One region of the Pseudarthrobacter sp. 05T312 genome, then DNA from elsewhere that is predicted to be linked to it. Evidence: riboswitches for the same ligand, from Rfam matches in the RefSeq annotation. Region 1 holds a riboswitch; the other holds the start of a gene.

Region 1 (3,407 bases):
CGGGAGGCGTGGCGGGCCAGGACCGCGTCGTACCAGCCACAGCGGCGGGGACGGCCGGTGTTGACGCCGAATTCGCCGCCGGTCTTCTGCAGGTAGACGCCCATCTCATCGAAGAGCTCCGTGGGGAACGGGCCGGCACCAACGCGGGTGGTGTAGGCCTTGATGATGCCGATGGAGCGGGAGATCCGCGTGGGGCCGATGCCGGAGCCCACCGAGGCGCCGCCGGCGGTGGGGTTGGAGGAGGTCACGAACGGGTAGGTGCCGTGGTCCACGTCCAGGAATGTTGCCTGGCCGCCCTCCATCAGGACTACCTTGCCCTCGTCCAGCGCGGAGTTCAGGACCAGGGTGCTGTCGATGACCAACGGGCGGAGCCGCTCGGCGAAGGACAGGAAGTACTCCACGATCTCGTCCACCACCACACCGCGGCGGTTGTAGACCTTGACCAGGAGTTCGTTCTTCTGCCGCAGCGAGCCTTCCACCTTCTGGCGGAGAATCGATTCGTCGAAGACATCCTGGACGCGGATGCCCAGCCGGGCCACCTTGTCCATGTAGGCGGGACCGATGCCGCGGCCGGTGGTGCCAATGGCCCGGCTGCCCAGGAAGCGTTCGGTCACCTTGTCCAGCACCTGGTGGTAGGGCGCCACCAGGTGGGCGTTGGCGGAGACCCGCAGCTTTGAGGTGTCGGCGCCGCGCGCCTGGAGTCCGTCGATTTCCTGGAAGAGGGCCTCCAGGTTCACCACGCAGCCGTTGCCGATGACGGGAACGGCGTTGGGGCTAAGAATGCCTGCCGGCAGAAGTTTGAGTTCGTACTTTTCACCGCCTACGACGACGGTGTGCCCGGCGTTGTTGCCGCCGTTGGGCTTGACGACGTAGTCAACACGGCCGCCCAGCAGGTCGGTGGCCTTGCCTTTTCCTTCGTCGCCCCACTGGGCTCCTACGATCACAATTGCTGGCATGGGATCCTCCCCCATTCGTTCGGGCCGCCCGGGCCCGGCCACCAGGTGGCAGGCCCATGCAGCGCCGTTCATGAGAATGCCCCGAACAGACCGGCCTTCGCACAGCCGCAGCACGGCGCAACGAAGCAAGAGTTCCGGGGCTCTTACCACCCAAGTTTAGCCGATAGGGCACTTTGTCCACTGTTGTGGCCCGCCGCGGCCGTGGAGGTCAGCGTGGTGACGGTCTGCTTGATCAGGTAGCCGTTGCTGCGCTGCCCGAGTGCATAGCAGGGAAGCCGCCCGCAAGGAGCCGCGACATAAAGCGGCGCAGACTTGCCCCAAGGCGGGTCTCTCCATTTATCTGAGAGTGAACCATCCGGAGCGGCCGAGAGACCTGGCTCGATGACGCCGCAGCAACCACGGTCCAGCAGGATTCCTGCGGGCCGAAGGTGCTACTGCCAGGACCGATGGAAAGGAAGATTCCAGCATGCCCCTGAACACCGACCACATCCGCGTCACCCACGCCGGATCGTTGCCCCGCACCCCTGAACTCATCGCCGCCAATGCCGCCAAGGAAACCGATGGCATCACCCCGGAATTCCTGGACCTCCTTGAAACCTCCGTGGTGGATGTGGTCCAGCGCCAGAAGGACCTCGGCATCGACATTCCCAACGACGGCGAATACGGGCACACGATGGCCAACTCCGTGGACTACGGTGCCTGGTGGAACTACTCCTTCGCACGGCTGGGCGGCCTGGAGCCAACCAACGTGGACCGCTGGGCCGATGCCCAGGTGCACCGCTCCTCCCCCGGCAACATTGTCCTGACTTCCTTCCCCGACCGGCGCGACCGGCAGGCGTTCAACGAGGCCTACAACGACCCCTCCTCGGGCATCCTGTCCCACCGCAAGAGCGTGACCCAGCCCAAGATCGCCGGACCCCTGACCTACACGGGCCAGGACCTGGTGGCATCGGACATCAAGAACCTGAAGACCGGCCTCGCCGCCGCCGGGTTGTCCGACGGCTTCGTAGCATCCCTCTCTCCCGGCTCCTGCGCCCGCGTGGCCAACGAGTACTACAAGTCGGATGAGGAACTTGTCTACGCCTGCGCCGATGCCATGCGGGAGGAATACAAGGCCATCGTCGACGCCGGCCTCACGGTGCAGCTCGACGATCCGTCCCTCGCCGAGAGCTGGGACCAGATCAATCCCGAGCCCAGCCTGGAGGACTACCTGAAGTTCATCCAGCTGCGCGTGGAGGCCACCAACTGGGCCCTCCGCGACCTGCCGCAGGAACAGATCCGGCTGCACGTCTGCTGGGGTTCCTGGCACGGCCCGCACACCACGGACATCCCGTTCGCCGACATCATCGGCTCGGTGCTGCAGGTCAACGCCGGCGCTTACTCCTTCGAGGCAGCCAACGTCCGCCACGAACACGAATGGCGCGTATGGGAGGACACCAAGCTCCCCGAGGGCAAAATCATCATCCCGGGCGTCGTGTCCCATGCCACCAACGTGGTGGAACACCCTGACCTCGTTGCCGACCGCATCGTCCGTTTTGCCGACGTCGTGGGCCGCGAAAACGTCATCGCCTCCACCGACTGCGGCCTGGGCGGCAGGGTGCACCCCCAGATCGCCTTCGCCAAGCTGGAGGCCCTCGGCGAGGGCGCCCGCCGCGCCACCAGCCGCCTCTGGTAGCTGCAAGAGGCGAAGCGGGAACCCGCCGGTTCCGTGTTCCGCCGTGGCGGATTCGCGGGACCGGCGTTTCCGTTCCCGGGGGCTTGGTAAACTGGACAAGGCCGACCCGGAGTTGGCCCACCCCAATCAACCGCCGCTGAGGTGTCGCGCCCCCGCGTGCCCATTTCCGTGGCGGCAGCAACGCCAATCCCCGCAGGAGACCCAGCACTTCATGACAGCCCTGGCCCCAGAAACATTCCACGAACAGCTCATGAGCCGCCGCTACGAACCCAGCGTTGCAGCCGTCAACGAACTGTGTGATTCCCTGCAGGAGGCCAAGCCCGGAACCGTGGTGCCCTATGTGGACCCGATGCATGACGTCGACGAATGCCGCATCATCAGCCTGTTCTCCAACATCGGCGAGGCGGACCCGTCCGGATTCATCACGGCCGGTGACCAGGACGCGGCTACCCGCATGCTGGGGCTCCAGTGGAAGCTGGGCCTGCGCCCCGAGTTCGTGATGCCGTGGAACGTCCACCCCTGGCACGTCACCGGCGAAGCCAACGGCAAGTTCACCCCGGACCAGATCCAGGCAGGCCTGAAGCCGCTGCTGAAGTTCCTGGCCCTGGTGCCCCGCGCCTCGGTCATCGTGGCGCATGGAACCGAAGCCAACCGGTTGGCCAATGCACTCCTGAAGACCGAAGTTCCGCTGCTGTGGCGCCGCGGCCTGAAGACCTACAAGGTGCGTTCCCTCAGCGGCCGTGCGTTCGCCGGTTCCCCCGCGCGCCAGGAGGAGT
Region 2 (3,407 bases), on a different contig from region 1:
GGCACCGCCGACTGCGGCCAGCTGGCCCAGAAGCCGCGGGACTTGCTGGGGCTGTGCTCGGCGACGAGGAGTACCGCGCCGCCCCACTCCCCGCCCACGGCAAAGCCCTGGGCGAACCGGAGGAAGACCAGCAGCGTGGGCGCCCAGTAGCCGATCTGCCCGAAAGTGGGCAGGCAGCCCATGAGGAAGGTCGAGACCCCCACCAGGATGATGCTCAGCTGCAGGAGCTGCTTCCGGCCGAACTTATCTCCGAAGTGGCCAAAGACGATGCCGCCGATGGGACGGGCAACGAAACCGACGGCATAGGTAAGGAAGGCGGCGATGATGCCGTCCAGTTCGGTGCCGGCGTTGGGAAAGAAGGCCTTCCCGAACACCAGCGTGGCGGCCGATGCGTAGAGGAAGAACTCGTACCACTCCACGACCGTGCCGGCCATGGACGCCGTCACCACTTTCTTCAGGCCTGAGGCCTTGACGTCGGTTTCCTCTGTACGCCTTGCGGCGGAGCTTTCCGTACTCATGCGAACTCCTTCGGCGTCGTCGTCGACACCACGGGGACCAGTCAATGGCAGACGGATGTGATGCACACCACGAAAGCCGGATTCGATGAGTATGGTCTGCCCGCGGGGCAACCTCAACGCCGATTAGTGCAGAAGGCATCTGCAGGAATGCACATTGCCGGCTGTTCGCCGGGGGTTTAGACCAGGAAGCTGCTCCGGAGCTGGCCGCCCAGCTGCCCGATTTCGGTCAGGAATCCGTCGTGCCCAATCGGCGCCTGGATGACATGGACATCCACGTCCCCGGGCAGGGCCCGGGCCAGTTCGTGGGACTGCGCCGGGAAATAGAGCCGGTCGGAGTCGACGGCGGCCACGAAGAACCGCGCCGTGGAGGCGGCCAGGGTTTCGGCCAGGGTTCCCCGTCCCCGGCAGACATCGTGGCTCATCAGCGCCTCGGTCAGGGCGATATAGCTGTTGGCATCGAAGCGCTTCACCAGCTTGTTGCCCTGGTGGTCCAGGTAGCTTTCCACCTGGTAGCGGCCCCGGGAGGCCAACACTTCCCCCTGCAGGGGCGACTCCGGCGCCTGGGGCTCCCGGCCGAAGCGGCCTTCCAGCTCCGCGGCGGACCGGTAGGTGATGTGGGCGATCCGGCGGGCGAGGGCCAGCCCCTCCTCCGGACACGGACCGCCGTAGTAGTCTCCGCCGTTGAAGTGGGGATCCTGCCGGATGGCCAGGGTCTGCGCCTGCGCGAAGGCAATCTGCTCGGCAGTACTGGCGGCTCCCACGGAGATCACGGCGCAGCGCTGCACCCGTTCCGGGTACGTCACGGCCCATTCCAGGGCCCGTGCGCCGCCCATGGATCCGCCGAGGACTGCGAACCAGTCCTTGATGCCCAGCTGGTCCGCGAGCCGGGCTTCGGCAACGGTGCTGTCGCGCAGCGTGACCAGGGGAAACCGGGAGCCCCAGGGTTTACCGTCCGGCGCGGGCGAGGACGGGCCGGTGGATCCGTAGCAGCCGCCCACGATGTTGATGGACACCACGAAGAAGCGGTCCGTGTCCACGGGAGCTCCGGGGCCGGCCAGCTGCTCCCACCAGCCCTCTTCGTCGGTGTCGCCGCGGGTCACATGGGTACTGCCGGTCAGAGCGTGCTCGATCAGGATGGCATTGCTGGCGTCCGCGTTGAGCGTCCCCCAGGTTTCGTAGGCCAGGGTCACATCCGGGAGGTATCCCCCGGCTTCGAGTTCCAGACCCCCAATGGAGGCGTAACGGACGATTCCATGTTCAGGGATGGTGGTTCGGGCGACGGTAACCGTCATGGCAAGACCTCTTCTACGCGCTTGCCTGCCGTCGTCTGACCGGCAGGCCAGGTCCTCACCCGGGGCACCCCACCGCGGATGGAGGGTTGCCGGCCAGCAAGCCGGGGCTGTCACTGGCACTCATGACCTGGTTCGAGTGTACGAAACACCCCCCGCTCCTGGCCAAGAGTATGACTGGTTGTGACTTCCCGGCTTGCTGCGCCCCCTGCCGGCCTCCTTACTGGCGGGCCGGCATCTCTCTCATGGGGGCCGGCGTCGTTCCTTAAGCCCCTTCGGTGCCCTTGGCGGCCCGGAAGCCTGCTTCCAGGTCAGCCAGGATGTCGTCGATGTGCTCCAACCCAACGGAAAGCCGGACCAGGCCGGGGTGCACCCCGGCCACAACCTGCTGCTCCGGTGAGAGCTGGCTGTGCGTGGTCGACGCCGGATGGATGACCAGGGAGCGCACGTCGCCGATGTTGGCCACGTGCGAGTGCAGCTCCAGGGCGTCGACAAAGCGCTTGCCGGCTTCCGCGCCGCCGGCCAGGTTGAAGGCGACGACGGCGCCCGTTCCCTTGGGCCCGTACTTGCGGCCTCGCTCGTACCACGGGCTGGACGGCAGCCCCGCGTAGGCGACGGATTCGACGTCGTCCCTTGCCTCGAGCCAGCGCGCCACATCCGTGGCGTTCGCAACGTGGCGCTCCACCCGCAGGCTCAACGTCTCCAGGCCCTGGGAAATCAGGAACGCATTGAAGGGCGAGACAGCCGAGCCGAGGTCGCGCAGCAACTGCACCCGGGCCTTGAGGATGTAGGAGAGGTTGGCGCCGAGCGCGCCGCCTTCGCCAAGGTCGCGTGCATAGACCAGGCCGTTATAGGTGGGGTCCGGGGTGTTGAAGCCGGGGAACCGTTCCGGGTCCTTGCCGAAATCGAACCTGCCGGAATCGACGATGACGCCGGCGATGGCCGAGCCGTGGCCGCCCAGGTACTTGGTGGCCGAGTGGAGCACGATGTCCGCGCCCCATTCCAAGGGGCGGATCAGGTATGGGGTGGAAAGGGTGTTGTCCACGATGAGGGGCACGCCGGCCTGGTGGGCCACTTCGGAGATGCCTTCAATATCCAGGACGTCCTGGCGCGGGTTGGACACCACTTCACCGAAGAAAAGCTTGGTGTTGGGCTGCACGGCGTCGCGCCACTGGTCCAGGTTGTCAGGATCAGCCACGAAGGTCACCGAGATGCCGAACTTCTTCAAGGTGTGGGCGAACAGGTTGTAGGTTCCGCCGTAAAGGCTGGGGCTGGCCACGATATGGTCGCCTGCCTCAGCGATGTTCAGCACTGCAAAGGTCTCCGCAGCCTGCCCCGAACTCAGCAGCAATGCCGCCAGGCCGCCTTCAAGGCTGGCGATCCGTTGCTCGACGGCATCCTGGGTGGGATTGCCGATGCGCGTATAGATGGGTGCGAGTTCGGCCAGGGCGAAGCGGTTGGCCGCGCTTTCGGCGCTCGGGAACACAAATGACGTGGTCTGGTAGATAGGCAGGGCGCGGGCCCCTGTTGCGCTGTCCGCCTCCTGGCCAGCATGGATCTGGCGGGTTTCAAAAGACCAACCGTTGGACATCCAAATCTC

What was found. Region 1 has a riboswitch for S-adenosylmethionine ahead of AC1DIP_RS11695 (cobalamin-independent methionine synthase II family protein). Riboswitches for the same ligand answer to the same signal wherever they lie in the genome.
Region 2: another riboswitch for S-adenosylmethionine. It lies ahead of metX (homoserine O-acetyltransferase MetX); the one in region 1 lies ahead of AC1DIP_RS11695 (cobalamin-independent methionine synthase II family protein).

Annotation. Positions count from the first base shown of each region.
Region 1 is NZ_JBFTLY010000007.1:98,716-102,122, forward strand. It holds gene AC1DIP_RS11690 (adenylosuccinate synthase) at 1-956, opposite strand, end outside; SAM riboswitch class I at 1,305-1,409, shown strand; gene AC1DIP_RS11695 (cobalamin-independent methionine synthase II family protein) at 1,423-2,631, shown strand; gene AC1DIP_RS11700 (uracil-DNA glycosylase family protein) at 2,843-3,407, shown strand, end outside.
Region 2 is NZ_JBFTLY010000010.1:96,284-99,690, forward strand. It holds gene AC1DIP_RS14135 (MFS transporter) at 1-518, opposite strand, end outside; gene metX (homoserine O-acetyltransferase MetX) at 695-1,810, opposite strand; SAM riboswitch class IV at 1,823-1,938, opposite strand; gene AC1DIP_RS14145 (bifunctional o-acetylhomoserine/o-acetylserine sulfhydrylase) at 2,073-3,398, opposite strand.